3 regions of the Arthrobacter sp. Rue61a genome follow, and region 3 is predicted to be linked to each of the others. Evidence: riboswitches for the same ligand, from Rfam matches in the RefSeq annotation. Region 3 holds a riboswitch; each other region holds the start of a gene.
What was found. Region 3 has a riboswitch for cyclic di-AMP ahead of ARUE_RS04895 (M23 family metallopeptidase). Riboswitches for the same ligand answer to the same signal wherever they lie in the genome.
Positions count from the first base shown of each region.

Region 1: it holds a riboswitch for cyclic di-AMP, as region 3 does, so the genes downstream of both, ARUE_RS03810 (aggregation-promoting factor C-terminal-like domain-containing protein) here and ARUE_RS04895 (M23 family metallopeptidase) in region 3, are expected to answer to the same signal.
Region 2: it holds a riboswitch for cyclic di-AMP, as region 3 does, so the genes downstream of both, ARUE_RS01925 (NlpC/P60 family protein) here and ARUE_RS04895 (M23 family metallopeptidase) in region 3, are expected to answer to the same signal.

Region 1 is NC_018531.1:787,284-797,157, forward strand. Features, by position in the region: gene ARUE_RS03800 (pyridoxal phosphate-dependent decarboxylase family protein) at 1-411, shown strand, start outside; gene ARUE_RS03805 (dolichyl-phosphate beta-glucosyltransferase) at 415-1,506, opposite strand; gene ARUE_RS03810 (aggregation-promoting factor C-terminal-like domain-containing protein) at 1,718-2,581, opposite strand; cyclic di-AMP (ydaO/yuaA leader) riboswitch at 2,585-2,743, opposite strand; gene ARUE_RS03815 (sensor histidine kinase) at 2,877-4,373, opposite strand; gene ARUE_RS03820 (response regulator transcription factor) at 4,395-5,135, opposite strand; gene ARUE_RS03825 (winged helix-turn-helix domain-containing protein) at 5,810-6,676, shown strand; gene ARUE_RS03830 (SixA phosphatase family protein) at 6,921-7,445, shown strand; gene ARUE_RS03835 (hypothetical protein) at 7,494-7,820, opposite strand; gene ARUE_RS03840 (LysR substrate-binding domain-containing protein) at 7,947-8,864, opposite strand; gene ARUE_RS03845 (EamA family transporter) at 8,937-9,851, shown strand.
Region 2 is NC_018531.1:395,402-405,275, reverse strand. Features, by position in the region: gene ARUE_RS01945 (cation diffusion facilitator family transporter) at 1-4, shown strand, start outside; gene ARUE_RS01940 (PEP/pyruvate-binding domain-containing protein) at 15-2,765, opposite strand; gene ARUE_RS01935 (universal stress protein) at 2,785-3,822, opposite strand; gene ARUE_RS01930 (NAD(P)/FAD-dependent oxidoreductase) at 4,241-4,933, shown strand; gene ARUE_RS01925 (NlpC/P60 family protein) at 5,160-5,954, opposite strand; cyclic di-AMP (ydaO/yuaA leader) riboswitch at 5,958-6,125, opposite strand; gene ARUE_RS01920 (copper resistance CopC family protein) at 6,300-6,932, opposite strand; gene ARUE_RS01915 (NCS2 family permease) at 7,047-8,489, shown strand; partial or broken gene hutG (formimidoylglutamase) at 8,589-9,537, shown strand; gene ARUE_RS01905 (hypothetical protein) at 9,599-9,874, shown strand, end outside.
Region 3 is NC_018531.1:1,028,592-1,038,465, forward strand. Features, by position in the region: gene ARUE_RS04865 (hypothetical protein) at 1-4, opposite strand, end outside; partial or broken gene ARUE_RS04870 (cold-shock protein) at 231-613, shown strand; gene ARUE_RS04875 (DUF3027 domain-containing protein) at 622-1,209, shown strand; gene ARUE_RS04880 (MFS transporter) at 1,253-2,560, shown strand; gene serC (phosphoserine transaminase) at 2,627-3,757, opposite strand; gene ARUE_RS04890 (iron-dependent transcriptional repressor DtxR) at 4,051-4,746, shown strand; cyclic di-AMP (ydaO/yuaA leader) riboswitch at 4,929-5,169, shown strand; gene ARUE_RS04895 (M23 family metallopeptidase) at 5,174-6,010, shown strand; cyclic di-AMP (ydaO/yuaA leader) riboswitch at 6,157-6,317, shown strand; gene ARUE_RS04905 (NlpC/P60 family protein) at 6,656-7,435, shown strand; gene ARUE_RS04910 (HNH endonuclease) at 7,653-8,153, shown strand; gene ARUE_RS04915 (NTP transferase domain-containing protein) at 8,196-9,110, shown strand; gene ARUE_RS04920 (molybdopterin molybdotransferase MoeA) at 9,107-9,874, shown strand, end outside.

The sequences.
Region 1 (9,874 bases), 240 kb from region 3:
GCCGGACCGGGGGACCCTTTCGAGAAGGTTCCCGAGTTGTCGCGCCGCGCCCGCGGCATTCCCGTGTGGGCCGCCCTCAGGCAGTTGGGCCGCCATGGAGTGATCGCCATGGTTGAACGGCTTGCGGCGAACGCCCGTGCGTTGGCTGAGGGCCTCGCGGCAATCCCGGGCGTCGAGGTCCTCAATGATGTCGTCTTTACGCAGGTCTCGGTGAGCTTCGGCAGCGACGACCGCACGCACCGCGTCACGCAACGGCTCATGGCCGAGGGCGCGGTGTGGATGTCGGGCTCGGCCTGGCGCGGCCGGGAGATCCTGCGGATCTCGGTCAGCAACTGGTCCACGGACGCGGGGGATGTTGCAGCGTCCATCGCAGCGGTCCGGCGTGCGGTGGAGGCCGAACCGGAGGCGTAGCGCTCAGAAGTTGCTTCCCCGCACCACGTAACGCCGGAACGGGCGCGTTACCCAAGTGGTGAGCAGCAACGCCACGACGCTCGCCATCCAAGGGTCCATGACGTTGCGGACCAGAAGGAAAACCACAGCGTAGGCCAAGGTCCACGTCAAGGCCCGGAACACGCGCCGGGACAGACTGCCCCTCAACATCGCTTTCACTCCCAGTTCACGCCGAAGCTCGTGGACCGGAATGCGGCGCAGGTTTCGGTTCAGGCGCGCCATACCGCGCAGGTCGGCCAGGGCGGTTCGTACGACGTCGACACGGGAGTCAGCGTCGTCGGTCCAGTCGACGGGTACTTCATGGACGCGCAGACCACAGCGTTCAGCGATCACCAGAAGTTCGGTATCGAAGAACCACGAGTCGTCCGTGGTGTGGGGGAGGATGCGGTGCGCTACGTCGGCGCGGACGGCCTTGAAGCCGCACTGGGCGTCGGAGAAACGAGCCCCCAAGACCGTCCGAAGGAGCGAGGTGTAGCTGCGCGAAATGAACTCACGATGCGGACTGCGGGTGACACGGGAACCCGGCGCCAGACGCGTGCCGATGGCGAGGTCCGAGTGGCCGGAGATCAGCGGTGCCACAAGGGGCGCCAGCGCGGAGAGGTCCGTGGACAGATCCGCTTCCATGTAGGCAAGCACAGGTGACGGCGACGACTGCCAGACCTGGCGGAGAGCGTTCCCGCGTCCCCTCTCTTGGAACCGGACCACCGTCAGTTCAGGGAGTTCACGGGCAAGGCGCTCGGCAATCCTCAGCGTGCTGTCTGTGCTGGCGTTGTCCGCCACGGTGATCCGGAACGTGTGCGGAAAGGACCTCGTCAGATGCCCGTGCAGCTGGCGGAGGTTGTGTTCCAGGCGCGATTCCTCGTTGTAGACAGGGACGGTGAGGTCCAGGACGGGAACCACAACACTGGTGTCAACGGGGAGACGCCGGGGCTGGGGGCTCGGACCCGTCTGGCCTTGGAGGAGAGCCGGGTGACCAGTGGGCAACGCCGCGCCACGCAAGCGAGCCGAATGAGTCCTTCGTGCCAAAGCGCTGGTGGTGGGATCTGTGAGCGTCATGTATCCAGCATGGGACCGCCGATTATGAACGCTTTAGGCGGTAGCTGTGACCTCACTGTGAACCACGTGCTGGAGCTGTGAACCACGTGCCGGAGCTGTGAACCACGCGCCACAGCTGTGAAACGGCAAAAGCCGCGCCCGCTCCCGCCATTCGCTCCAGTTGGTACTGGTGCAAACGGCGGCAACGGGCGCGGCGATCAAGCGGCTCGGCTTAGTACCAGTTGTTGGCCAAGTGGAAGCCCAGAGCGGCGGACGGGGATCCGTAACGCTCCTTGATGTAGTTCAGGCCCCACTTGATCTGGGTCTGGTAGTTGGTTTCCCAGTCAGCGCCGGCAGTGGCCATCTTGGAGGCCGGCAGGGACTGGACAATGCCATAGGCGCCGCTGGAAGCGTTCATCGCCGTGGTCTTCCAGTTGGATTCCTTCTCCCACAGCGTGTTCAGGGCAGCCATTTCACCGGCGCCCCAACCGTAGTTGCCCAGGATGCTGAGTGCATAGGCCTTGGCAGCAGCGGGGTCGTCAACAGCCTTGGGTGCTGCAGCAGCTGCTGCGGCTTCCGCGGCGGCGGCGGCAGCAGCGGCGTCGGCTGCTTGCTTGGCGGCAGCGTCAGCAGCAGCCTTCTCAGCAGCAACCTGTGCGGCGGCCTGATCGGCGGCAGCCTTCTCAGCAGCAGCCTGTGCGGCGGCGGCCTGGTCTGCGGCAGCCTTCTCGGCAGCGGCCTTCTCAGCGGCTGCCTTGGCAGCAGCGTCAGCAGCGGCCCTGTCAGTTGCGCCCTTTTCGGCGGCAGCATTCAGGGAAGCGGAGATCTCAGCCGACTTGTTGGAGTTGACCTGGGCGCTCGCTTGGGTTCCGGCTACGCGGCTTGCCTCGGGGAGGGTCAGTGCGGCGTTGGCGGCGGTTCCGAGCGATGCAACGCCCAGTGCAGCTGCCACGACACCGGCTACGACGGACATGCGGTGGCCGGACTTACCCTGGCGGGCTGCGTTCTTGAGGACGGACTGCGACTTGGTGAGCGGTGCGTTGTTCTCGTCGCGGCGACGCGCGGAAGGGCGCGTCTGATCGTTAAATTCAGACATGTGATTACCTCTCAGCGCCTGCGGAGTTAGCTGTCGGGTTCGGATGAGGTCATCCGGCCGCGCATCACGCTGCGGCTTCACCCCAAGGGCCGGCAAAAAGCCTGGCCCGGAGACTCTGGGTCCCCCGTCTCTGCCTCGGAGAAAGAACGGACTCCGGGAAGTGGCAGAGCTCGGCGCATCCCGGATGTGGGCCTGCTAGGGGCGACCCACCCTTTCGACGGTACAGGAGGTTTCCGCAGAAGTCACATTTAGGTAACAGAGATCACGACGCCGGTGAGTCGCCTTGCCCGATTCGTTACAGGCCTTCGGTGCTCACCGTGGGAAGTCGAAGGGCGAACTCCGTGCGCCCCGGCCGTGAGGTCACTTCCACGCTACCGCCGTGAGCTGAAACAATGGATTCCACAATGGACAGGCCGAGTCCGGAGGTGCCTTCAGAGCCCGATCGTGCGGCGTCGGCGCGGGCAAATCGCGAGAAAATCCGGCCCTGGAAATCTTCCGGAATGCCGGGGCCGTTGTCCGTCACGCTGACCACGGCGCTGCCATCGGCGGAGAGCATGACGCCGGTGACCACAGTGGTGCCGGGGTCGGTGTGTTTGCGGGCGTTGGACAGCAGGTTCGCCAGCACCTGATGCAGTTGCGTGGCGTCGCCGCGGACCGTGATGGGCTCGTCCGGGAGCTGGAGCTGCCAGATGTGATCGGGTGCCATGACTTTCTCGTCACTGACCGTCTCGATCACCAACTGAGTGAGGTCCACATCCTCAACTTTCACGGGTTGGCCCTCGTCCAACCGCGCCAACAGCAGCAGGTCCTCCACCAACGTGGTCATGCGCTCGGACTGGCTTTGGACGCGAGCCAGCGACTTCCGGCCGTCTTCGGTGAAGTTCTCGGTCATCCTCAGCAGCTCGGTATAGCCCCGGATGGCGGTCAGGGGAGTCCGCAGCTCGTGCGAGGCATCGGCCACGAACTGACGCACCTTCGTTTCGCTTTCCTGGCGGGCTTCCAAAGCGCTGGAGACGTTGTTCAGCATTTGGTTCAAGGCATAGCCGACACTGCCCACTTCCGTCCCGGGATGAGAAGCCGACGGCGGTACGCGCACCGCAAGTGCCACCTCACCGGCGTCGAGAGGCAGCCGCGAAACCTTCGTGGCCACTTCGGAGAGCTGCTCCAGCGGACGCATGGTGCGGCGGATGATCACGGTGCCGGCCAGGCCGATCACCACCAGGCCGCCCAGCGAAACCAGCACCATGGTCCACACGAGCGAGGCCTCCGCACTCTGTTTGTCCGCCAGCGGCAGGCCCGTCACAATCACGTCGCCGTACGCGGTTTCGACCGCTACCAGACGGTAGTCGCCGTTGGACAGGGAACGGTCCACTGGCCCGTTGTCCCTGGGGAGCGAGAGCAGCACCTGCTCGTCGTCGGTTGAAAGCGAGACGCGGTGACCTTGGGCATCGATCAAACCGGAGCTACGCACGGTTGAGCCGTTGATCCTCGCGTTGAGCGTGCCAGCCGCTTGGCCGCGCGCCTCCAGCGGATCAGGCCTTCCGGAGGGTGACGGAAAGTTCGACGGCGGCCTGCCGAAGTCATTCGCGCGGCTGGACGCCTGTTCCAGCTGCCTGTCGAGCTGCCTGTTGAAGACCATGTCCATGGACGCGTAGCTGACCACTCCCACGGCAGAGCAAATGGCGACCAGCAGGGCCATGGCCACCAGGACCAATCTGGTGCGCAGGTGCCACGTGGAGGGGTTGAGCCAGCTGCGCTGTGTCTCTAAGGCCGCACCTGACCTTTTGGCCACTCCTGAAAGTGTGCTCAACGCCTAGTCCGCGGGCTTGATGACGTATCCGGCACCGCGGATGGTGTGGATCATGGGCGGGTGGTTCGCTTCGATCTTCTTGCGAAGGTAGGAAATGTAGAGCTCCACGATGTTGGCCTGGCCGCCGAAGTCGTAGTCCCACACGCGGTCCAGGATCTGGGCCTTGCTGACCACTCGTTTGGGGTTTTCCATGAGGTATCGCAGGAGCTCGAACTGGGTGGCGGTGAGGGAGATGTCCTCGCCGCCGCGGGTTACTTCCCGGGTGTCTACGTTGAGGGTGAGGTCACCCACCACCAGCTCGGCAGTGTCCATGGCGGCCACCCCGGAACGTTGGACGAGGCGGTGAAGGCGCAGGAGCACTTCCTCCATGCTGAAGGGCTTGGTGACGTAATCGTCCCCGCCGGCAGCCAAGCCGACAATGCGGTCCTGCACGGCGTCCTTGGCGGTAAGGAACAGGGCCGGAACTTCCGGCGCGAAGGTGCGGATGCGGTTGAGGACCTCCACGCCGTCGAAGCCGGGGAGCATGACGTCGAGGACCAGCACGTCCGGCCTGAAGTCCTTGGCCAGCTTTACTGCCCCCGGACCGTCGCCGGCTACCGCCACGGACCACCCCGCCATGCGCAGGCCCATGCTCATGAGCTCGGCAAGGCTGGGTTCGTCGTCCACCACCAGGGCGCGGATCGGTGAGCCGTCCGGGTGGGACAGCTGGGGAAGGTTGTTGGTCATGGAGTGCGAGGAGGCCATGAGACAACTCTCCGTTCTGCCGGTAAGCCAGCGCTATGCCCGTCCTGTGAGGACGCTGTGAACTCCACCCTAGCGAGGTGGGAGTGCAGGGCCACGTAAGTCGGCGGCGGAACTTTATCTCCCGATTCCCTCTGTTTTCTACAGCTTGTAGCAGATTTCGGCCAGAAAATCGGCGAGAAAAGCAGCCTGCGATTGGACAACAAGTGTTTCAGATCGTGAGATTCCGCCTGAGGGGAGTTCACTGCAACAGAGGTGCTCAAAATGCCAGAAGTGTCGAAGAAAATTCAGCAGAGGAGCAATAATCCCTACTTCACCCGAATGAAATGGCGTTCATTTATGACGCCTGCGGAATTGTGATTTGCAGCACAATAGACCTCTACGTCTCAAAATGTGGACGTTTCCGCGCTTTGTTACTTGCGTGTTGCCATTGTTACGTTGCACACTTCCAATGTGAACAAGAACTCAACAGCACCTGCAGCCGCAGCAACCTGGCCCAGCACACCCGCTGGCCATGATGACCGCTGTTGTCGAATGCAAGCCTAACTTTCCACCCCAAGAAGTTTCAGGCATTCGCCCCCTTGCCCAGCGTTGGGCGCCCCTCCCCAAACTCATTGCGGGGACAACCAGCATTCGAAGCCGCGATGACGGCTATTCACTTTTGAGGTAAGCACTCCATGTCAGTTGCATCTGGATACGTCCACATCTCCGTCCGTAACGCCAACAAGGCCGCGTCAAACGCAGGGCTTCGCCCCGGCTTCGGCAACCGTCCCGGCTACTCTCCCGCTCCACAAGGAGCCGGGCAGCAGGCTCCGGGATACGTGCCGCAGGGCTACAACCCCAACTCCTACGGCCAGTTGCGCGCAGTCCCCACAGCAGAGCCGGCGCCCATGACGGCGCCCACCCCTGTGATTGCCCAGTCGGACAAGCTCCGCCCCGTTGCCAACGACAACGTAGCCCGCGGGTTTGTCCTCTACATGGGCATTGACGAAGAAACCGCAGCCGCTGCAGGAACGTCCATCGCCAAACTCGCCCAGGAAATCCGGGCATACGCTCAGTCCCTCGTGACCGGCGCGGAGAGCTACGCCGCCGTCGCAGTTGCCCCCGCCGGGGCACCCGGCTCGGCACTCGACGTCGTGCGTTCCACCTTCGGTGACCCCACCGTTGCCGCACGCCAGCGCACCGAGGCCGCACGTCCGGCGCCGCAGCAGGAATCCCGTCCGTCCGGCGTGCTGATCGACCTCGCACGCCGCGAAGTGCACCTCGACGGCGAATCCCTGAACCTGACGTTCAAGGAATTCGAACTCCTCAACTACCTCGTCGAGAACGGCACCCGCACCGTGGGCCGCGACGAACTCCTTGAGGGCCTGTGGCGCAACGCCGAAGAGGTGCCCAACGAGCGCACCATCGACGTCCACATCCGCCGCCTCCGTTCCAAGCTCGGCCGCCTTGCCAACACCGTCCGCACGGTCCGAGGCCAGGGCTACCGCTTCTACGAGCACCCCGAAGTTATTGTTTGGGCAGCACCCGAATACTCGATCTAGTCTCAGCACATAGCGCCCGTCTCCCGTGAGGAGGCGGGCGCTTTCGCTTTGGCGGGACGATCCCGCGGCAGGGCTGCGTGCCGCCACCACCCACATTGGCCGCGGAACCCGCTCAACACACCCGCTGCGCCGCGTGTCTGGGGTGCTGGGAAGTCAAAGTTGGTTACGGCGGACCGGCTGCTCTCTTCCAAAGAAGGTCAGGAAGCCCCGGGCCGAAGAGAACGTGGGCGGATAGGGTTGGGGTATGAGTGACCATCACATTAAGCGCCTGGTGATCATGCGGCATGCCAAGGCAGATTGGCCCATGGGCGTGCCTGATCATGAGCGTCCCTTGGAGGAGCGCGGGCACCGGGAAGCTCCGCTGGCCGGAAAATGGTTGCTCAAGCACGGCGTGGTTCCCGATTTCATTCTGTGCTCGTCAGCGTTGAGGACCCGGCAGACCTGCACCTGGGTGTGCGATGAGTTGGGGGACAAAGCTCCGACGCCCAAACTCGAGGACGGCCTGTACTCCGCCTCGGCCAACCGCATGTTGACGGTCATCAACCATGTTCCGGACACCGTGACCACGCTGATGGTGATCTCGCACATGCCCGGAGTCCAGGATCTGGCCATGCATTTGGCTTCCCGCGATTCGGACCACGACGCTTACATGGACGCCGCTACCAGTTACCCAACGAGTGCGTTGACGGTCATGGAAACGGAAAAATCGTGGGCTGAGCTTGATGGGCAGGACGCGCGGCTGACGCACTTCAAGGTGCCCCGCCACTAACCCAAACTGGCTGGCATTAGTGGTTGTTTTCAGGGCTCAGAACAATCACTATTGCGAGTTGCTTGGGTCCCCGTAGGCCAGCTGCGGCATGCACATGCAGCGGATCTCGAACACCGGCAGGCCCGCCGCTTCTTCGCCGTGCCCTGTTGCGATCAGGTATTCGCCGTCGAACATGTACACCGGCAACTGCGGCGCCATGTACTCGTTGTAGCGGCTTGGGTACACCCACTGACCACGGATGTCGAAAGCGGGAAGCGCATAGGGATCCCGCCGGTTATGAGCGCTCGGATACAGTGCGTCGTCGATCATGATGTAGCTGACCAAGCCATACGTGTGATGGTGGTTCATGTCCGTGGGAAAGAGGATTGCTTCCACAGTTGGGCCCCTTCAAAGATTTCGACGACTGCACCCCGAGCGGCGCAGATAGCTAGGTAAGGTTAGCCTAAGCTAACGACTCTCCGGTCGTCGAATGTTCCACTGTGTGACCTTGATCGCTCCTGGTCAGCCCTGCGGCAGGGGTAATTCGGCCGCTATTTCGCGCAGCATGCTCACAGCTAAGCGAATGTTGGGGCTGGCCGTCATGGTTTTCCGGTACACCACGCCCACGGACCGTTGCTGCACAGGCCGGATCACCGGAATGGCAACCACGCCGGCGGGAAGCGGAGGCCTGCCGAGCCTCGGAACGAGTGCCACGGCCACGCCCTGTTCCACCATGGCGATGTGGGTGGAGAAATCGGGATCGTAAACGCGGATATCGGGGACCTTGCCCAGCCCGGCGAAGATCTGCAGCAATGCTTCGTTGCAGATGGCTCCTGCCGGGGTGCTGATCCAGGTTTCGTCCAGCAAATCTTCACGCTCGACGGCGGCGCGTCCGGAAAGTGCGTGGGTGCTGTTGACGAGGACATCGGCTTGGTCGATGCAGAGGTCCTCATGCACCAGGTTCTCCGGGATCACCAGGGGCACGGAGTTCCAGTTGTGGACCACCGCGAGTTCTGCTTCGCCTGAGGCCACCCTGTGGACCGCCTCGCGGGGGTCCTCGGCCAGAACGGTGACCTCCAGGGCGGAGTGGGCAGCGGCCATGCGCCTCAGCATGGGTCCCACCAAGCCGCGGCAAGCCGTGGAAAACGCAACGAGCCGCAGGAGTCCCGAAGGTTTCGCTGGGTCGGCGAGCAGGGTGGCCTGCAGCTCTTCAAGCTCGCCCATGATCCTCCGGCCATAGCCGGCCAAGGCCAAGCCCCGCTCGGTGAGGAGTACCCCGCGGCCATTGCGTTCCAGCACGGAGACGCCGGTTTGCTTCTCAAGTTTCTTGATTTGCTGCGAAATGGCCGAAGGGCTGAAACCCATCACGTCTGATGCTGCCACTACTGAGCCGTGCTGTTCCACGGCCACCAAGGCCCTCAGTGATGAAATATCGATCATGAAGCAAATCTACGCTGTTCCATGTCGAATTCAACGCTGGTGCTTCAACCAAAAGAAGGCCAGAGTGTACTTGTGAACCTTCGCCACTCTGCCCTAGCCGTCCTAGTCGCTGTCCTGTGGGGCATCAACTTCGTCGCGATCGACCTCGGCCTGCACACCAACGGCAGGGAGGTCCCGCCGCTGCTCTTCGTCGCCATGCGCTTCTTGTTGGTGGTCTTTCCCTTCATCCTGTTCATCCGCAAACCAGACGTCGGCTGGAAGGCGATTCTCGGCGTCGGGCTCTTCATGAGTGCCGGCCAATTCGGCCTCCTGTACCTGGGCATGGCCTTGGGGATGCCCGCAGGTTTGGCCTCCCTGGTGCTTCAGGCGCAAGTGTTGTTCACCATCTTGCTCGCGGCCAGATTTCTCGGAGAGCGGCCGAGCCGCCGCCAACTGGCAGGCGTGGCACTGGGTATCGGGGGCTTGGCAGTGGTGGCATGGGGGCGCAGTGCCGTGGCGCCGGTGCTGCCGCTCATGATCGTTCTGGCCGCGGCGTTGTCCTGGGCGATCGGCAACGTGGTGGCCCGGCACACGAAAGCGGCTTCCGGCTTGGGCCTGGTGGTGTGGTCCGGTGCCGTGGTGCCGGTCCCGTTGGCTGGCCTCTCACTGTTGGTGGATGGGCCGGGCGCCGTGTGGTCAACCATCATCGACCTGCAGCCGGCCACCATCCTGAGCGCAATCTACACGGCCGTGTTCGCGTCCCTGATCGGCTACGGCATCTGGAACCGTTTATTGTCGCTGTATCCGAGTTCCGACGTCGTGCCGTTCACGCTTCTTGTCCCTGTGGTGGGGATGACGGCCGCGTGGCTTGTCTTGAACGAGATTCCCACGCTGACCGAGATCCTGGGCGGATTGATCCTGCTCCTGGGAGTTGCCACCGCCGTCCTCGGAGCCGGACGCAAAATCCGCCCGGAAACTCCCGTTGTGAGGCCCGCTCTGCGCCTCTAAATCCCCCGAAGGCATGCAGAGCA
Region 2 (9,874 bases), 630 kb from region 3:
CTGACACTGTTTCACTACCCGGAGTTTTCGATGCTGACGGTCCCGGCAGCGCCGTCAACGGTGATGCGCTGGCCTGTTCTGATGCGCGATGTCGCGTCGGGGACACCCACCACTGCAGGGATGCCGTACTCACGGGCCACCACAGCCCCATGCGAGTTGGCTCCTCCCATCTCCATGACCAACCCTCCCGCGGTGAGGAACAGTGGCGTCCACCCAGGGTCCGTTGACGGTGCCACCAGGATTTCTCCCGGTTCCAGGTGGGCGCCAACCGGATCCATGATGACGCGCGCGGGAGCAGACACCAGACCTGCCGACGCCGGACTGCCGGACAAAGTGCCGGGGCGCTGCTTGCCGCCGCTCCCGCTGGCCGTAGCTTCGGGTTCCGTACCATCAGACAACAGCACTCTCGGGATGTGCTTGCGGCGGAGTTCCTGGAGATAAGCCGCACGTCGTTCAGCAACCACCTCGTGGACGTCGTCTCCGGCCAAGGCGATCTCGACGTCGTCCAGGTCCAGGAAGAAGATGTCCTCGGGACGTTCGATCCGCTGTGCTGCCACAAGCTCATCCCCGATCAGGAGCAACTGCTTCCTCGCAGCTGACAGCCCCAGAACCAGGTTGTACTTGGGCAACTCCCGCAACCCGGCGAAGTGCCGTGTTCGGTCCAAAGCAAGTCTCACGATTACCGCGTGCAACGGACTCTTCGCCCTGGCGCGGGCCACGAAACGCGCTACCTGTTCATCGGCGTCGAGGGCTGCTTGCGTGAATTGTTGGTCGGGCGCTTCGGCGCCGTCGGAGAGCCTCAAATAGTTGGCTATGACACCGAGGATGTGCGTAGGGTCATCGGACCAGCGGGGCATGCCAAGGTCGATCTCTGCAACCGCCCTGTGTCCGTATTTCCGCAGGAACCTCTCAAGACCGGCCTGTGCAGCTGCCGGGAGCTTGGCTGCCCGATGCTGTTCCGCCAGCTCTGCCGGTGTTCGGGCAACCATGGAAGCAACGGCGGCCGGATCCTCACGAATCTCAGAGGCGACTTGCCACAAAGCCAGGTCCATCTCCGTGGTGACGTTGTTAGGTAGGCCCCGGATTACTGTTTGCAGCTCGCTGTAGGGCGCTTGGTCACCAAGAATCCGCCTCACCAGCGCCAGCATCGCGAAGCCGAGAGCAGGAAGTGGCAACACCTGCGGAACCGTGGCGAACACTTCCTCTCCCAAGATTCTCTGGACGTGGCCGAGCCGCTGGTGGGGTGTGGCTTCACTGGGGACGGAGAAGGTGCTGCGTAACTCCGTACTGAGCCGCTCCACACGCCGCATTGCTGTACTTGGACGGAACAGACCGCGGAACAATGACTCCGGGACACGATGCTTAGCCGCCACCGGGGCGATATGGCGGATCAGTTTCACGGGTGTCTTGATGGTCACCGCGAAGCGCGGGTCGGCGAAGAGCCCACGCATAATGGCTGCGGAGCGGGCTTCCATGACGTCAAAAACCCGTGGCACGATTGTCCGGCCTACCCGGCTTCGCAGCACGGCGCTGAAGTCGAAGAAGATTCGTTGTCCGGCTTCGTAGTAGGCAGGCGGCCCTGACCGGGGATCGGGAACGTCGAAAGCCGCCGTCTTGGCGACGCTTGAGGCAATCAGCCGGATTCCGGCCAACCCCATGGGCGTCAGAGGCCTGGTGAGGCCCTGAGCGAGGCTGAAGTTCAGGAACGCGTGCTCGCCGGGAGCCGGGGGCGTGCGTGAGGTTTGCGGGTACAGCGTGGTGATGGGTCTGGCCTGGGTGAGCCAGAGCTTTCCGTCGTCGTCGATGGCCCACTCGGTGTCTTGCGGAGCACGGTAATGCTCTTGTACCTCAAGGCCCAGCTTGGCAAGCGCGAGGATCTGACGACCACTGAGACAGGGCTCCACGGCTGAATCAGCAGGCAAGGGCCGTTCAACCCGCTCCGTGCCGCCGCCCGGCGTGGCGCGGATCTCCACTTGCCTGTCCCCCAAGACCTTTGTCAGGACGGCACCGCGCCGGGCGTCCACAACGTAATGGTCTGGATTCACAGCCCCGGACACCACCGCCTCCCCCAAGCCAGGGCTGGCATCAATGACCGTTTCATAGCGATTCCCCGTCACCGGGTTGGCGGTGAACATGACGCCAGCGGTAGCGGAATTCACCATTTCCTGCACAACTACAGCCAAGGCCACAGTTGCGTGGTCGATCACGTTAGTGGTCCGGTAGGCCACGGCGCGGTCTGTCCAGAGCGACGCCCAGCAGCGGCTCACGGCATCCAAGACTGCATCCACGCCCACAACGTTCAGGAAGGTGTCCTGTTGTCCGGCGAAACTTGCGAACGGCAAGTCCTCTGCGGTGGCCGAGGACCTCACGGCGACGGGTACGTTGGCGCCCAAATTTTGGTATGCAGACCGCACCGCTTCGGCGATTTCGGCCGGCACCCCGGCCTCGATCACCAAAGACCGGGCGCGGGCGGCAAGCTCATTGAGCTGGTCCATGCCGGCCGCATCAGCTTCCGACAAAGCCGCAAAGACAGGCTCCAAGCCCACACCCGAGAGAGCCTGCCGGTAGGCAGCAGTTGTCAGGCAGAATCCGCGCGGAACCGGCAGGCCGACGCTGGCCAACTCGCCTAGATTGGCTGCCTTGCCGCCAACCTCCGGCAGCATGGGTCCACGGATTGCGGCGATGTCCAGAACGAACACTGGACCGGGCCCGCCAAGGCTGGCTTCGTGATCCTGTGACGGTTCCCCGGGCTGTTTCTTGTCCATGGACGTAACAGGATCCGGCTTAAGCAGCGCCGAGCATAGGCCCAAACTTGTGGCGGTCAGCGAGTCTGGGATCGTCACGGTCCGGAACAACCATTACCGGCCCCTTGGAGTGATGCAGGACTCCGTCCGATGTTGAACCCAACAGCATCCCCGCGAAGCCGCCACGGCCCCGTGTACCCAGAACCACCAGCTCGACGCTGCGGCTGGTTTCCACCAGAACATCAACGGGGGAACCATCCCTGAGTTCCGTTTCCATGGGCAATGAAGGGAAATGGCTTCTGAGCCAATCAGCCCCGGCGTCCAGCTGGACTTTGATATCCGCAAACAAGGCATCCCGGTCCAAGGGTGCCGGAACCCATGCCAGGGAACCGCTGTACTGAGGTACGGCACAAATCACCCGGAGTTTCGCGCCCATGCGCTGTGCTTGCTCGGCAGCTTCGAGCACGGCCACGCGGGCCTGCTCGGAACCGTCCACGCCTACGGCAACCACATTTTCCACAGTACGTGGGCCAGCCTTGGCATGTTCAGCCTTGATGTGTTTGTCCTCAGTGCTTTCACCAAGGCGATCGGCACAGTAGAGCGGGACTGTCACCGTGGGGCATTTGGCGTGGGCGGGCAAAGCGCTGCTGACCGAGCCAAGCAAACGCCCAACAAATCCGCCGCGACCCCTGCTCCCGAAGACAAGGAGTGCGGCCTCGCTGGAAAGATCCAACAGGACACCAGCGGCGTCGCCGTTCTCGACAGAAGCATCGACGTCGATGGCATATCCGGAGACCTTATCCAGGGCCTGCCGAACGATCGCATCCGCGCCCTCGCGAATCACGGAATCGTCAACTGTTGCGTAGCCGCCATCCAGCCCGGATGCGGCAAAGATGGGCACGGAATATGCCGTGACGATATGTAAAGGAAGGCGCCGACGTTCAGCCTCCCGCGCGGCCCAAACCAAAGCACATTGCCCGTGCTCTGAACCGTCCACTCCGACCACGATGCCACCTGGTTCCACAGCCTGATCCTGGCCGTCCTGTGGCTCTTCACTGTGTCTGCCGTGCTGGTCCATGGGGGCCTGCCTCTCCACCTACTGCTTGATGTTCCGGCTATTCTGCCAGAGGTTCTCCTCGTCGGATTGCCTCACTGTTTCATTGTCAATGGCCGGGGCAGGAGAAACCCGGAAATTTCTCCTCCCAATCCCAACTATTCTCGGTCGGCAGTGGCGAATCAAGGCGACATCGGGCTATGTGCATAACGGTCCGGGCTCGGTTCCCGGCCTTCCACATTGCGCTCCGGACGAACACACAAAACGCGGAGTCGCGGAGGCTATCCATGGCCGAAAAAGTTCGGTAGTGTTCGAGTCACCGAATGGCCGGCGAACATGTTTCACACCACACACTCCGGCCATTTATTTGCGGCCGCTTGGGGAACTCGGACGCGATCCCACGCGATGCCGTAAGGCACACACGTCAAGGAGGAACCAAGCAGTGTCACTCACGCCTGATTCCGCCACGGAACGCACCACCACCGTGGTCATCGGAGCCGGCCTGTCCGGTTTGGCAGTTGCCAGCGAGCTCAGCCGCTTCGGCGTGGGCTCCATCGTCGTAGACGGGTTCGGTGCACTGTCCACCACAGGTCCTTCTGTTCACACCGGCATGCTTCAACGCACCGAGGTGGCCGATCCTACCGCCATGCAGGAACGCAACGAGATCCTCCGTCACCTGCGGAACTACGCCGCCAACCATCAACTAGACGTTCGCAACACCACCCGCGCCGTACGCCTCGATTTCCTGGGGGCGGACCCCTCCCGCCAGATCGGGTACGGACTGGCGGCCAGCATGACCACGGCCGGACTGAGAACAGGCCTCCACGCATCCGGCCCCCTCGAATCCACTCCACGCCAGTGGGCAGTCCACACAGCCAACGGCGTCCTCCTGGCGGACCACGTAGTAGTGACGCGTTGCGCCCAAAGCCAGTTACGCCGCATGCTCGCCGAACTTGGAATAGCCGTTGGCCAGAACTTCGCGGCCGCCATGCGGGCGGTGGGGATGCACTTGGTGGGCGTTGGGGACCTGATCACCCCGTCTCCCAAGGAAGTGCTGCGGCAAGCCAAAGCAGTGGGCCAGGCAATCTCCACCAAGGTAGCCCTGCCGGCAGGTCCCGGCATCGCCATCGCCTAGCGTCATCGCCGTCGCCTAGCCCCCGGCACCGCCATCGCCTGGCTGGTCATGTCCGGCAAACACAGGCCACCTCACCAACACAAGCCACCTCACCAACGCAGGCCAGCAGAACCGCCGTCGTACTTCCCGCGCTGGACTTTTATGAACAGAACTTAACGCCAAAAACCGGCGCCTCCCAAGACGTTAATCTTGGGAGGCGCCGGTTTTTGAACTGAAGCGTGAGGCTTTATGCGCCAGCGCGTACGTAGGTCAGGGGACCCGTTGCGGTCAACCAGCTGATCGGGTGGATGCCCGTCTGGTTGCCGTTGATGCCACCGCTGATTGCCTGGCCGTTGCCGATGTAGATGGCAACGTGGCCGGACTGGACGATCATGTCACCGGGCTGAGGATCGCTGACGACCTTGCCGTAGTTCATGAACTGCATGGGACCGAGGTCGCCTACCGGGATGCCTGCGGAACCAAGGGCCTTCTCGACCATGGCGGTGCAGTCCTGGAAGATGCCGATCTGTGCGTAAGCCGAGGCAACCATGGCTGCATTGACGCCGCCAACGGCGGGGGCAGCAGCTACGGGAGCAGCGGCAACCGGTGCGGCAGCCACGGGAGCAGCAACCGCAGCCTGGGCGGCGACGGGAGCCGTTGCAGCAGCGGTGGTGACAGCTGCCTTCTGGACTACGGGAGCCTCAACAACGGGAGCCGGCTTTTCGATGACCGGAGCTGCTACGGAAGCAACAGCGGGACGCTCGAAGTTGACGGTAGCCGTTGCCAGAGCGGTAACAACCTTGGTGGGTGCCTCGGAAACGGTCTCAGCGACCGTTGCGGGGCTGGAGTCGCGCTGAACCGGGGCCTCAGCTGCGTGAGCAGCAATGGAACCGGTCAAAACGAGGCCCGAGGCTGCTGCGATAACAGCTGCCTGACGGCCAGCGCCGGAAGCGTTGCTGGCCACTGCCTTCGAGATGGAGATGAACGGATTAGGACGTACGCTGTCCGCCTTACGACGGCCGCGAAGAATGCGTGAAGACATGAAAGAGCCTCTCCCGATGCCTGCGAGGTTAGCTGTCGGATTCGGATGGGAGTCACCCGGCCACTATCCCCCGCTGTTCAGCGGAAGCTTCGTGACTTCACCCCAAGGCACGCTCGAAAGCGGCCTAAATTGGGTTCCCCGTCTCTGCCGTAGGTTTGTCTGCGAACGGATTCCGGACTGCGGCAGAGCTAGGCAATCAGGCCGGAAGTGCCCGCTACGTGGAACAGGCACAGGTACTACCGTACGCGATGATTCCGTCGAAGTCACATTTAAGTAACGGGAAATGGGTCTCTGGCGTGTCGCGGTAATCGTTTCGAGATATTCGCAGCTACGTAGAAAACCGCGCTATTCCGCGGGAGTATCGCCCTCGGGGTCGTTTGAAGCTGCCAGCTTCTTCCGTGCGGTAACAGCAACATAAATAACGAGACCAACAGCAACAACAGCCAACCCGACGATGCTCCACGGGAAGGGCTGGGAGGCATCAGCGGCCGGCTCGCTGGCGCCCGTCCCCGGTGCTGCGGTGCCCGCCGTGGGTACTGCGGCTGAGGGAGCCGAGACCGACGGTGAGGCCCCAGCCGGGCCGCTCGCCGTCGTCGTGCTTCCTGCGGCGGCCGTGAACGTAAAGGTGCCCTCGATGGGGTGCGAATCGGAGCTGACCACACGCCAAACCACCGTGTACTCCCCTGCGGGGGCGCCTTCGCGGAGCTTCTGAACGGCCTGGTTGTCAATGATTTCCACCGGGCCGTCCGCCCAGTTCTCGCCGCCGGCCGTCACAGTGACTCCGGAACCAATCGCGAGAGGGCGGTTGTTGAACGTGATGGAGACCGACGCCGGGACTTCCGCCACGCTGGCACCGTTGGCTGGCGCGGTTGATTCGGCGACGTCGTGCGCGGACGCCGGAGCCGCGGAAAACAGCAAGGCGGACGCAAAAGCAAGAGCAGCGACGACGGCGGCCAGAAGCGGGCGGATGGTACGCATGGGGCGGTTTCTCCTAGTGTTGGCTTCCTTACAGACTAGGCGAATCGTTCGGAGGGCCCGCACCGGACAACATAGGATTTGAGAGCAAACTCCCCTCGATCCCCGGAGACCTTCATGCTGAAACAAGGTTCTGCAGTAGACCGCTACTTCAAGATCTCCGAACGCGGATCCACGTATTCTCGGGAAATTCGGGGCGGGTTCGCGACCTTCTTCGCCATGAGCTACATCGTGGTGCTGAATCCACTGATCCTCTCCGGACCTGACTCCAGCGGCGCGTCCCTGGGCTTCACAGCCGTGGCAGCCACCACTGCTTTCGTGGCGGGCATCCTGACCATCCTCATGGGCGCGTGGGCCAAGCACCCGTTTGCCGTGGCCACAGGCTTGGGCGTCAATGCCTTCGTCGCGGTCACGGTGGCGTCCCACCCCGGACTGACCTGGCCGGACATGATGGGGCTCGTGGTGCTGTCCGGCATCACCATGCTCATCCTGGTGCTCACCGGCTTCCGGACTGCCGTGTTCAAGGCCGTGCCGGAAGCCCTGAAGACGGCAATTGTTGTGGGCATTGGCCTCTTCATTGCACTCATCGGCCTGGTCAACGCAGGCTTTGTCCGCCGCATCCCCGATGCCGCAGGAACCACCGTCCCGCTGGGCCTGGGCGTGGACGGCAAGCTCATGGGCTGGCCGACGCTCGTGTTCGCAGTTGGCCTGATCCTGACCATCGCGCTGGTGGTCCGCAAGGTCCGCGGCGCTATCCTGATCGGCATCGTCGTCTCCACTGCGCTGGCCGCCATCCTCGAATTCACCCTCCACATCGGCCCGAGCTTTGACGGCACCAACGTCAACCCCCGCGGCTGGTCCCTGGTTGCTCCCACGCTCACCGAATGGGGTGCCCCGGATCTATCCCTGATCGGCAAGGCCAACCCGTTGGGCGCGTTTGAACACCTCGGTTTCATCGCTGCAGCATTGCTGGCGTTCGTGATCCTCCTGAGCATCTTCTTCGACGCCATGGGCACCATGGTGGGCCTGGCCAACGAGGCCGGAACCGTGGACGAAGACGGCAACATTCCCAACGTGGACCGAGTCCTGCAGGTAGACGCCCTCGGGGCCATCGTGGGCGGCGGAGCCTCGGTTTCCTCCAACCAGATCTTCGTCGAGTCAGGCGCAGGCATCGGCGAAGGCGCACGGACCGGACTCGCCTCGATCGTCACCGGCGCCCTCTTCCTTGTGGCCATGTTCTTCACGCCGCTCATCAACCTGGTCCCGTTCGAGGCCGTGGCTCCCGCACTGGTAGTTGTGGGCTTCATGATGGTCTCCCAGGTGGGCAAGATCGACTGGCAGGACTGGGGCGTCGGAATTCCCGCGTTCCTGACCATCGCCCTCATGCCGTTCACGTACTCCATCGCGAACGGCCTCGGCGCAGGCTTTATCTCATACGTCCTGATCCGCACGTTCCAGGGCCGTGCCCGTGAAGTTCACCCGCTGATGTGGGCTGTGGCTGCGGCGTTCCTGCTGTTCTTCGGCATTGGAACCGTGGAAGAGTTGCTCGGGGTCAAGTAAGCCCTCGCCGGGCTTCCGGGCTCGGGTGAGTCCGGGGTTTCAGACACTCCCGCGGCGGAACGGCTGGTTTTCGGGGCCCGGGTCCGGTGTGCTTGAACCATGGAAACCATGCCCCTCACCGTAGATGTCTCCCCCACTCCGTGGACGGGTCGTTTTGACGGCGAGGGCAACGAGCACCGGAGATGGTGGCAAGCCGTAGCACCCCACACCGTGTGCGCCGCCGCAGCAGCCTCGCGTCCCGCCGTCGTGCTGGGTTTCTGCAGCGACGCCGGCGTCCTCCGCAACAAAGGACGCGTGGGTGCCGCCGCGGCTCCGGCCGCGATCCGTTCGGCGCTGGGTCCGCTGGCTTTTCCACCTTGACCGTGACGTGTTCGACGCCGGCGATGTGGTTGTGGAGGACGACTCACTGGAGGCGGGCCAAGAGCGCGCCGGGCTCGCCATTTCGGGACTGCTCGACGCCGGCAACCTCACCGTTGTGCTTGGCGGCGGCCACGAGACCGCGTTCGCCAGCTATCTGGGCGTGGCCGGTTCCGAAGCGGTCCGGGGCAAGCGTTTGGGTGTGCTGAACCTGGACGCGCACTTTGACTTGCGGGACGAGCCGACGCCGAGCTCGGGCACGCCGTTCCTGCAGATGGCCCACGCGGAAGCTGCCGCGGGACGCGAACTGCAGTACGCCGTCGTCGGAATTTCGGAGCCCAACAACACGCGGACGCTCTTCAACACCGCCCGGGACCTGGGCGTGAAGTACCTGCTTGATGAGCTGTGCACGCCGGAAGCAGCGGAGGTCTTCGTCGCTGACTTCCTGGCGGGAGTGGACGTGCTGTACCTGACCATCGACCTGGATGTGATGCCGGCGTCGGTGGCCCCCGGGGTGAGCGCGCCGGCCGCTTACGGTGTGCCGTTGCCGGTGATCAGCGCGATCTGCCGGCAAGTGGCTGCCAGCGGAAAGTTGCTGCACCTGGACGTGGCCGAGCTGAATCCGGAGTTCGACATCGACTCCCGGACCGCGAAGGTTGCGGCACGGTTGGTGAACACGCTCCTCGCTTAGCTCCCGGGCCCCTTTTCCGCCCGGCTTCCTCCACATAGCCTGTGTGGAGGAAGGGACTGCGATGCGCACACCACTTGTGCAGGAGAAGTTGGCTTGGGTTGCAGGGCTGGCAGCTGTGGCCCTGGGCTTGGCCGCGCATATGGTCGCCGGAGGCAGCGCACCAGCCATACCCGTGCTCCTGGGCCTCGCCGCGCTCGGCTGCCTGGCCGCCCAACTGCTTGCCCGCTGGGTGCATGGGCCGTTGTTACTGCTGCTCCTGTCCGGCGTGGCCCAGCAGTTGCTGCATCTGGGCTTTGACGCCTTTGGCGGATACTTCCCCGGCATCGGAATCCTGGAT
Region 3 (9,874 bases):
TCATGCCAATAACGCTAGCAGCAGCACGCGAAGCCGATTCATGGAAGCAACTGTTGTCATCTTCGCGTACCGCGTGGTCGCGGCAAAGCGGGAATAGGGGGTCCGGCAGGATAACCTTGAAGGAACAGACCAACACGGACCGGGCTGTCGCCCTCGATCCCGCAGATAACTGTGGATGCGGTGAATGGCCCGACGTGTCTCCCAAAGCAAGAACGAAGAAGGTTGATTACGTGCCTACCGGCAAGGTCAAGTGGTATGACAAGGAAAAAGGCTTCGGATTCCTCGCGGCTGAAGACGGCCAGGAAGTATTCCTGCCCAAGACGTCCCTGCCGCGGGCGTAACGGAGCTCAAAGCCGGGACCCGCGTGGAATTCGGTGTGGCCGACGGCCGCCGTGGAGCACAAGCACTTGGACTGCGTGTCTTGGAGAAGACGCCGTCCATTGCCAAGGCCAAGCGCATGAACGCCAGGGACCTCGCGCCGATGGTCCAGGACCTGGTCACCGTGCTGGACAATCTCTCCGGCTCCCTGTCTTCAGGCAAATACCCCGACGGCAACAAGGCCAAGGCCATCAGCATGGCACTGCGCAAGGTTGCCGACGAGCTGGAAGCCTAGGACCGGCCATGACATCGGAATCCGCACAGGACACCAAGGCCGTCCCTGACGCTGCCCAGGCTCCTGCAAACGGGGACGCCCCCGCGCGGAAGCCCGTCGCGGCCAAGCCCCGCGCCGGTTTGCCCGTGTGGCGCACGGGCAAGCCGGACGCGTTCCTGGCTGCCGCCGTCGATACTGCACGTGAGGCTGTTGAAGGCATCGCCAACCCGGGCGAAGTCGGCTCGCACCTGGGCGCCAAGTCGGAGGGGGACCGTGTGGTCACCCATCTGTTCGAGTCCAGGCTCGCCGGCTACGGCGGCTGGCAGTGGTACGCCGTGGTGACCCGTAACTCGCGCTCCAAGATCGTGACTGTCAGCGAGCTTGGTTTGTTGCCCTCCGAGGATTCCATCCTGGCTCCTGAATGGGTGCCGTGGGCCAAACGCGTCCGTCCCGAGGATGAGACGCCGCTGGTCGAAGAGACCGTTGAGGATGTCACGGAAGCGTCCGTGCAGGCGGCCGAAGACGAGGCCACTGAACCGGCTGATGAGGCTGCTGAATCCGACGAACCCGAAATCGCCGACGAAAGCGCCGACGACGACGAAGCCGGGGCTGAATAAGCGTTGCGGAAACCCGGAGTGACCACATCGAAGGCGGACGCTGATGTCCACCTTTAGGTCACTCGGAATCCTCAACTACCGCATCTGGTTCTTCGGTGCGCTGATCTCCAACATCGGCACGTGGATGCAGCGCACGGCGCAGGACTGGTTGGTCTTTGACCACCTGACCGCGCACGACGCCGGTGCCATGGGCATTACTCTGGCGCTCCAACTCGGTCCCCAGCTTTTCCTTGCTCCGTGGGCGGGGCTTCTGGCTGACCGTTATAGCCGGCGGAAACTTCTCCTCATCACTTTGGTGGCCATGGCCCTGCTCAGCACGGGGCTGGGTGTGCTGGTGCTGCTGGGGGTCGCCGAACTCTGGCACGTCTACCTCTTTGCTTTGATGTTGGGAATCGTGACCGCCTTGGACGCTCCCGTCCGTCAGACGTTCGTCTCCGAGCTGGTTACCGACGATTACCTGCCCAACGCGGTGGCCCTCAACAGTGCCTCCTTCAACGTGGCCCGGATGATCGGACCCGCTGTCTCGGGCGTGCTGACGGTGGTGGTGGGTCCCGGCTGGGTGTTCCTCATCAACACCGTGTCCTTCGTGGCCATGTTGTGGGCGCTCAAACTCATTCCTGCGTCATCGCTCCGCGTCCAGCCCCGTGCGGCGGCGGGGAAGGGGCGCATCCGGGAGGGGTTGCGCTACGTCCGGAACAGGCCGGATATCCAGGTGGTCCTGGTGGCCATCTTCATTGTGGGCACTTTCGGGCTCAACTTCCCCCTGTTCATCGCCGCGATGGTGGGAACCCAATTCGGCATGGACGCGGGTGCGTTCGGAGCGTTGAACTCCGTCATGGCCATCGGATCCGTGACCGGTGCACTGCTGGCTGCCCGACGCGGACGGCCGCGCCTCAGGCTGATCTTCGGCGCCGCTGGCGGCTTCGGCATATCAAGCGCGCTTGCCGCCCTGGCCCCCAATGCTGTGCTCTTCGGGCTCGCCCTGGTTCCCTGCGGCTTGTTCGCCCTGACTTTGATCACCAGCGCCAACGGTTACGTGCAATCCACCACGGAGGCTGTGATGCGCGGGCGGGTCATGTCCCTCTATATGGCCATCTTCATGGGCGGCACCCCTATCGGGGCGCCGTTGGTGGGTTTGGTGGCCAACGTCGGCGGCCCCCGATGGGCAGTTGGCGTCGCCGCGGTTGCCGGCGTCAGCACCGCCGTCGTGGGTTTGCTGTGGATCATCCGCGCCAAGCAGCTGCGGCTCCGCTTTGACCGCCGGGCCCGCGGACTGAAGCACTTCCGGGTGGAGTCGCTGCTTGCCCGTCCGGACACGGACGACGACGGCGCGAGCCGGCAGGGCGGATAGCCCACCTTAAAAAGCGGCGGCGCCGTCCGGGAGCTACCCGCACGACGCCGACCAAAGCCCGTGGTGCTACTTCTTCAACTCGCCCACAACGTAATCGATGCTCGCGAGCAGTGCCGAAACGTCGTCCGGCTCGATGGCGACGAAGGTGGCGATGCGCAGCTGGTTGCGGCCGAGCTTACGGTACGGCTCGGTGTCCATCACGCCGTTGGCGCGCAGGACCTTGGCGATGGCTGCGGCGTCAATGGAGTCGTCAAAGTCGATCGTAGCGATGACGTTGGAGCGGTCCTCGGCGTTGGCAACGAACGGCGTTGCGTACTCGGATGCCTCGGCCCAGGAGTAGATACGGTTGGCGGAGTCTGCCGTGCGCTTGCTGGCGAAGTCCAGGCCGCCGTTGCTGTTGAGCCACTGCACCTGGGCGTCCAAGGTCACCAGGGTGGACAGCGACGGGGTGTTGTACGTCTGGTTCAGCTTGGAGTTGTCAATGGCGGTCTGCAGGTCCAGGAAGTCCGGGATCCAGCGGCCGCTTGCCTTGACCCGTGCCGCGCGCTCCAGGGCGGCGGGGGAGAAGAGGCCCAGCCAGAGGCCACCGTCGGAAGCGAAGTTCTTTTGGGGCGCGAAGTAGTAGACGTCCGACTCGGCGACGTCCACGTCCAGCCCGCCGGCTGCCGAGGTGGCGTCCACCAGGACGAGGGCGCCTTCGTCAGCCCCCTCGACGCGCTTGACGGGGGCGGCCACGCCGGTTGACGTTTCATTCTGGGGCCAGGCGTAGACGTCAACGCCGGCTTCGGCCTGTGCCACCGGGCGGGTGCCGGGTTCGGACTTGATGATGGAGGAAGCATCAAGGAACGGTGCCTTGTTGGTGGCGGCGGCGAACTTTGAGCCGAACTCGCCGAAGGAGAGGTGCTGTGCCTTCTGCTCTACCAGGCCAAACGCGGCCACGTCCCAGAACGCTGTGGAGCCGCCCACGCCGAGGACCACTTCATAGCCTTCCGGAGCGCGGAAGAACTGGCTGAGTCCTTCACGGACCGAACCAACCAGGTTCTTGACCGGAGCCTGGCGGTGGGAAGTGCCCAGGATGGTGGTCGATGCGGCAGACAACGCTTCGATCTGTTCCGGGCGAACCTTGGACGGTCCAGCGCCGAAGCGTCCGTCCTTGGGCAGCAGGTCGGCGGGAATGGTGATGCTGTTGTCGCTCACGTGGCGCTCCAATGGGTGTCGGCTAGAGATGGGAGGTGGCATGGGGCATCAACTGCCCCTTCGACACCCCAATTCTGCCTGACACGGCCCGCGCGCAGGAACCTGCGGCCGTCATAGTCCGCTACGTGGAATGCGGGCTCACCGAATGCGACCGGAATTATCCAGAGTAATTCCAAATAAGCTAGGCTGGTGGTTGGCGTTCAGGGGGCGGCGGTGCACACCGTCCGCCCTTGCTAGGGACGCGGTACGGTGGAGATTACGCAAGGAACTGCGTTCGAGGAGAGCTGAGCTGGATGACGGATCTGATCGATACCACTGAGATGTATCTTCGGACCATTTTGGAGCTTGAAGAAGAAAACATTGTGGCTCTCCGGGCGCGCATTGCCGAACGACTGCGCCACTCCGGACCCACTGTTTCCCAGACCATTGGACGCATGGAGCGCGATGGCCTGGTGATTGTGTCCAACGACCGCCACCTGGAACTGACTGAAGTGGGACGGAAGCGCGCCACCGAGGTCATGCGCAAGCACCGCCTCGCGGAGCGCCTCCTGGCCGATGTGATCGGTCTGGACTGGGCCTACGTGCATGATGAGGCCTGTCGCTGGGAGCACGTCATGAGCGAGCGGGTGGAGCGTCGGCTCTACGAGCTCCTGGAGCATCCCACGGAGTCCCCCTATGGCAACCCCATCCCCGGACTCGAAGCGCTTGGTGGCCTTGCCAGCCAGCCGTTCCCACGGCTCGATGTCAACCTTCTGCAGGCCATGGACGGCTATGCCGCGGATTCCCGTGTGGTGGTCAGCCGCCTCGCGGAGCCCATCCAGGTGGAGCCCGAGCTCCTGACCCAGTTGGACGAAGGCGGAATCCGTCCGGGCGCAAGTGTCTCGCTGGAGCGCGTCGGCGAGTACATCTCAGTACGGGTCCCCGGTATTGAGGGCGCGTTGGAGCTGCCTCCGGAAGTTGCCGCGCACGTCTTCGTCTCACTCAGCTGAGCGAAGCCCCAAAGCACCGTGTCAAACCTCACTTTGCCCGCTTCGGCGCGCGTGTGACCTGCGGTTTTCCGAAAAAGATGATAAAGGCCTCCTTCTCTCAGCGGCCTCCTGTTGATAACGAATTTATTACCGCAGGCCTTCATCCCCTATAGTTATCTACTAGCGCTGATACCAAAGCGTTACCTGATCCGGAGCCGAGCTCTGCCAGCGGATCAGGTGTGTCACCACCACTGGCAGAGGCGGGGGAACCACAAGCGGCTGTCTAAAGAAGCAGCCTTGGGGTGAAGTCCGCAGCAGAAGTGCCCACGTATGCAAGTCCCTCTTGGGATACCTGTGTGCCGTGAGCGCCTCGTGCGGACCGGGTCTTTGTACTCTCTGACCCGAATCCGACAGCTAACTTCGCAGGCTTTTGAGAGAGGAACAGAGTTTGACATCGCAGAACGTCAGGGGTCGCCGCCGCGCGTCCGGCCCCGCTGCTGAGCTGCGGCCAGCCACCGTCGTAACGGAGATCCGGCCCCGCGACACCGAGCGTCAGGTGCGCCGCCGTAAGAGCCCGCTGCGCCAGGTTGCCGACTTCGCCGCTGCCAGCGGCGTCGGGCAGAAGGCCGGAGTTGCGCTTGCCGCCACCGGGCTTGCCCTGACTGTCGGCCTGCCGGCTACAAGCCCCGTCATGGCCACGTCGGAATCAGGACAGACCGAATCGGCCCTCGCCGTCGCCGCCCCCGCCGGCAGCCAGCCCGAGGTTTCCGCTGCCGCGTCGGCCAAGATCGACTTCAGCCGCGCCGCAGTCGCTACTGCCGCGGACCCCGATGGAAAGCTGAAGCAGCTGCTCAGCGCCCAGTCTGCTGGAAGCATCCAGCGCGCCTCATCCGTTGGCACCATGGCCAGCCCCCTGGACACGCTCACCACGGCATCCCCCTTCGGTTACCGCATCAGCCCGCTCACGGGTGGTGCCGGTGACTTCCACCGCGGTCAGGACTTCGTAGCCCAGTGCGGCACGGCTGTGCACGCCGCAGCTACCGGCAAGGTCACTTTCGCCGGATGGCACGAGTACGGCGGAGGCAACCGCGTGGTGGTCGACCACGGCAATGGCCTCGAAACCACGTACAACCACCTGTCGTCCTTCACCGTCCAGGTAGGACAGACCGTGAACCGCGGCGACACCGTGGCCCTGAGTGGCACCACGGGCGCTTCCACCGGTTGCCACCTCCACTTCGAGGTCCAGGTCAACGGTGAAGTCGTAGACCCCATGGGCTGGCTCTAATCCCAGTCGATGGTCGCCTCTCGCATGAGCGAGACGCGCCGTGACCTGAATGTGACATTCAGGTCCAACTGTTGTAGCGTACAGAGCGCATCGGCTTTTTAGGGGGCCGATGCACTTGAGTGGATTGCCTAGCTCTGCCACCGCTCAAGGTCCGTTCGCAAAATCGTCTGGCAGGGGCGGGGGAACCACTTCCGGTCTTCGAAAGAAGGCCTAGGGGTAAAGTCGCAAAGCTTCCGTGGAAGCAGCGTGGCCGGATGACTCCCATCCGAATCCGACAGCTCACCTCGCAGGCACTGGGAGAGGCTACCTACGTGTCATCATGCACTACCCCTGCGCGGCTTAGCGCCCCAACGGTTCGCGCGAACCCGTCGAACACCCTTTGCAAGGCTGCATCATTCACGGCAGGTACCTTGCGCCATCTGGCGCCCGTACCGGCAGCAGCCTCGGCCTCCGCTCTCAGCAGGCCCGAATCAGCATCCCCTACGTCAACGCTGCTGCACTCCGTAGCGTCCACCGGGACTTCATCCTCACGTTTCACCCTCCGCTAGAAATAATCCGGTTCGGGGTCGTCCAGCATGCCCCCATGTTGGCCAACCCACTACCCGTGTGCACCCCAACTGCACTCGGATACGAAAAGAGAAAATCATGACCAGTGCAAACAAGGTTGCGCGGCACCGTGCTGAGGCCCCCAAGACCAGCTCGCTTTCCGTCATCGCCAAGGCCGTCACCACCAACGCCGGTGGCGTTGGCCGCCAGGCAGCAGTTATCGCTGCAGCTTCAGGCCTGGTCCTGACCAGTGGGATCGCCGCCAACGCTGCCGAGACCAACGTGGATCGTGAATCGACGTCAACGTCCACTCTGGACGTGCAGTCCGTAGTCCAGGCCACCATCGCCGCGGACTCCACGGTGGCCATCTCCTACGAGCGCCCCGTTGTCACCACGGAGGAAGCCCCGGCCCCCGTTGTGATCGAAGAAGCTCAGGCCAAGGTTGAAGCCAAGGTTGAGCCCAAACAAGCAACCCCGGCGGCCGCTCCGGCAGCCACCGCGACCGTTGCCGTCAGCAGCCCGACCCCCGCTCCGGCGGCTTCCAGCGGTCTCGGGGCAGCCATCGCTGCGGCTGCTTACGCCCAGATCGGCGTGACCCAGGACTGCACCATGCTGGTGACCAACTCCCTGGCGGCCGTGGGCATCAACTTCCACGACTGGCCCGCCGGCTATCTTTCCCTGGGCCGCACTGTCAGTGCAGCAGAAGCCCAGCCCGGTGACCTCGCCTACTACGCCAACGGTGGTTTGGCTGGACAGGCCCACATCGCTGTCTACGTCGGCAACGGCCAGGCAGTCCACGGTGGATGGAACGGATCCACCACGGCACTGTTCAGCGCCAACGTGGGCTCGGGCCCGGTTTTCATCCGCGTCAACGGCTAATTCTCAGAGCTTAGGAACACCCCGCAGGCTTCGGCCGGCGGGGTGTTCTGCTTTAACCGCGCATGAACTCTTGCCGACACCGCACACGACATCACAAAAAAATTCGTTGATACGGCATATAAGTGCTTACCCTTATGGTGTCGATCCACAGCCCGTACAAGCAGAGGGCAGCCGGCCCTCGTGCCCCTGACGGGTGCGGCCGTGAAGAGGTACGTGCATGCGCACACTCGTTCTGAATGCTGGATATGAACCGCTGGCGGTAATAACATTCCGCCGGGCGCTGGTCCTTGTGCTGACTGGGAAAGCTAGCGTAGTGGCCGAAGGCGACGAGCCTGTCGTCGGGCCACAGGAGATTCTCGGAAGACCTTCCGTGATCCTTCTCAACCGCTACATCCGTCCCCGGTACAACAGGATCACCGCCGTGAGTCGCCGCGGGGTACTTCGCCGCGACGGCCATCGCTGCGCCTACTGCGGGAAAACAGCCCACACCATAGACCACGTCCACCCCAAATCCAGGGGCGGCGCGGATTCCTGGGAAAACCTGGTTGCGGCGTGCTTGAAATGCAACAACGCCAAGAGCGACCACACGCTGGCTGAGATGGGCTGGAAGCTCCGTTTCAAACCCGGTGTGCCCCAGGGAACCATGTGGCAGATCAAAGAACTCGAGAAACCTGCGCCGGACTGGGACCCGTTCCTGTTGCCGGAATCCGCTGCCTGATCGATTTCTGCTGAGCCCCGGATGCCCGGGTAATCTGGGCGGATGGAGTTCAATGCCGTGATTTTGGCGGGTGGCCGCGCCACCCGCCTCGGTGGGGTGCCCAAGCCATCGTTGAAGTACGACGGCGACACCCTCCTTTCGCATGCCCTGCAGGCCGCCCGGGGTGCTTCGGCGGTGGTTGTGGTGGGGCCGGATGCTCCCGGCGACGAGTCAAGGGACGGCCGACGCTTGCCGGATGATGTCCTGCGGGCGCGGGAGGAGCCGGCGTTCGCCGGGCCTGCCGCGGCCATTGCGGCCGGCATGGCTGCGCTGAGGAAGAGTGGATCGGACACGCCGTGGACGCTGGTGCTGGCCTGCGATATGCCGCATGCTTCCCGCGGTGTTGACCTTCTGTGGGCCGCCCTAGCGTCCGTTCCCGGCGTGGAAGGAGCCATGGCTGTTTCTCCTGACGGGCGCAAGCAACCACTCCTGGGGGCTTACAGTACAGCCGCCTTGGAACGGGAAGTGGCCGTAGCGTCCGAAGGTTCCGGGTTAACGAACTCTTCAGTGTTCCGGCTGCTTGCTAGGCTGAACGTGCTGGACGTTGACGTTCCCGCGGGGTCCACGGATGACGTGGATACTTGGGAGGACGCCGCGGCCTTGGGCATTGACTACGAGTTGGAGGCGGACGTGAAGAGCCAGGAAGAGACGCTCGAGGAGTGGTGCCGCACACTGCTGCAGGCTTTCGAGCTTGAGGGCGTGGAAGTGGACGTCAACGAGGTCCTCGCTGTCGCCGGAGTAGCAGCGCATTCGGTGGTACGCCCCGCCGCACCCCTGACCACGTTCATTGCCGGATATGCGGCAGGCATGGCCCGCGGCATCGGCCAGGCCAGCGATGATGCGTCCATGAATGCCGCCCTGGAGCTGGCCCGCAAAGTGGCCAAGGAGTACTCGGAGTCCGGGACCGGCCCGGAATGACAGGGGCCCCCAACGAGGGCCATCACGCGGCACACACATGGCATGAGGCCCGGCAGCGCGCGTTCGATGTTGCTGCCCCGATCCCGCCGGGGCCGGTGCCGCTCGGCTCTGCCCTCGGCCGCACCTTGGCCTCGGACGCCCTGGCCGTGCAGGATATGCCGCACTATGCTTCATCAGCCATGGATGGATGGGCTGTCAACGGCAGCGGTCCGTGGATCCTCAGTGAGCCCGGGCAGAGGCTGGCGCCGCACCAGGCCAGTCCCATTGTTACGGGCGGGCTGATACCGCCCGGCGCCAAGGCAGTCCTGCGGAGCGAGAGCGGTGTGCTCACAACTGACGACGACGGCCTGCCGGTTCTCGCCCTGGGCGGCACCGCCAAACCTGGGGAGCCTCGCAACGGCCAACACATCCGCAAGGCTGCGGAAGAGGCCGCTGAGGGTGACGTCCTGCTCAAAGCCGGCACTGTTCTAAATCCGGCACACATTGCCCTCGCAGCGCTTGCGGGCCTGGACCAGCTGGACGTTCTGGGCAAGCCGCTGGTCCGGTTCCTTCTGACGGGTTCGGAAGTCGTGGCCCAGGGGGTTCCCTTGCCCGGTCAGGTCCGGGACACCTTCGGCCCGCAACTGGGTGCGGTGGTGGAACTCTTGGGCGGCATCGCAGGGGAACAGCTCAGGGTGGGCGACAGCTACCAGGAGTGGATCGACGCGCTCCAGGACACCGAGCCACCTCTTGATGAGCTGACACCGGAGCAACCCTATGGTGAA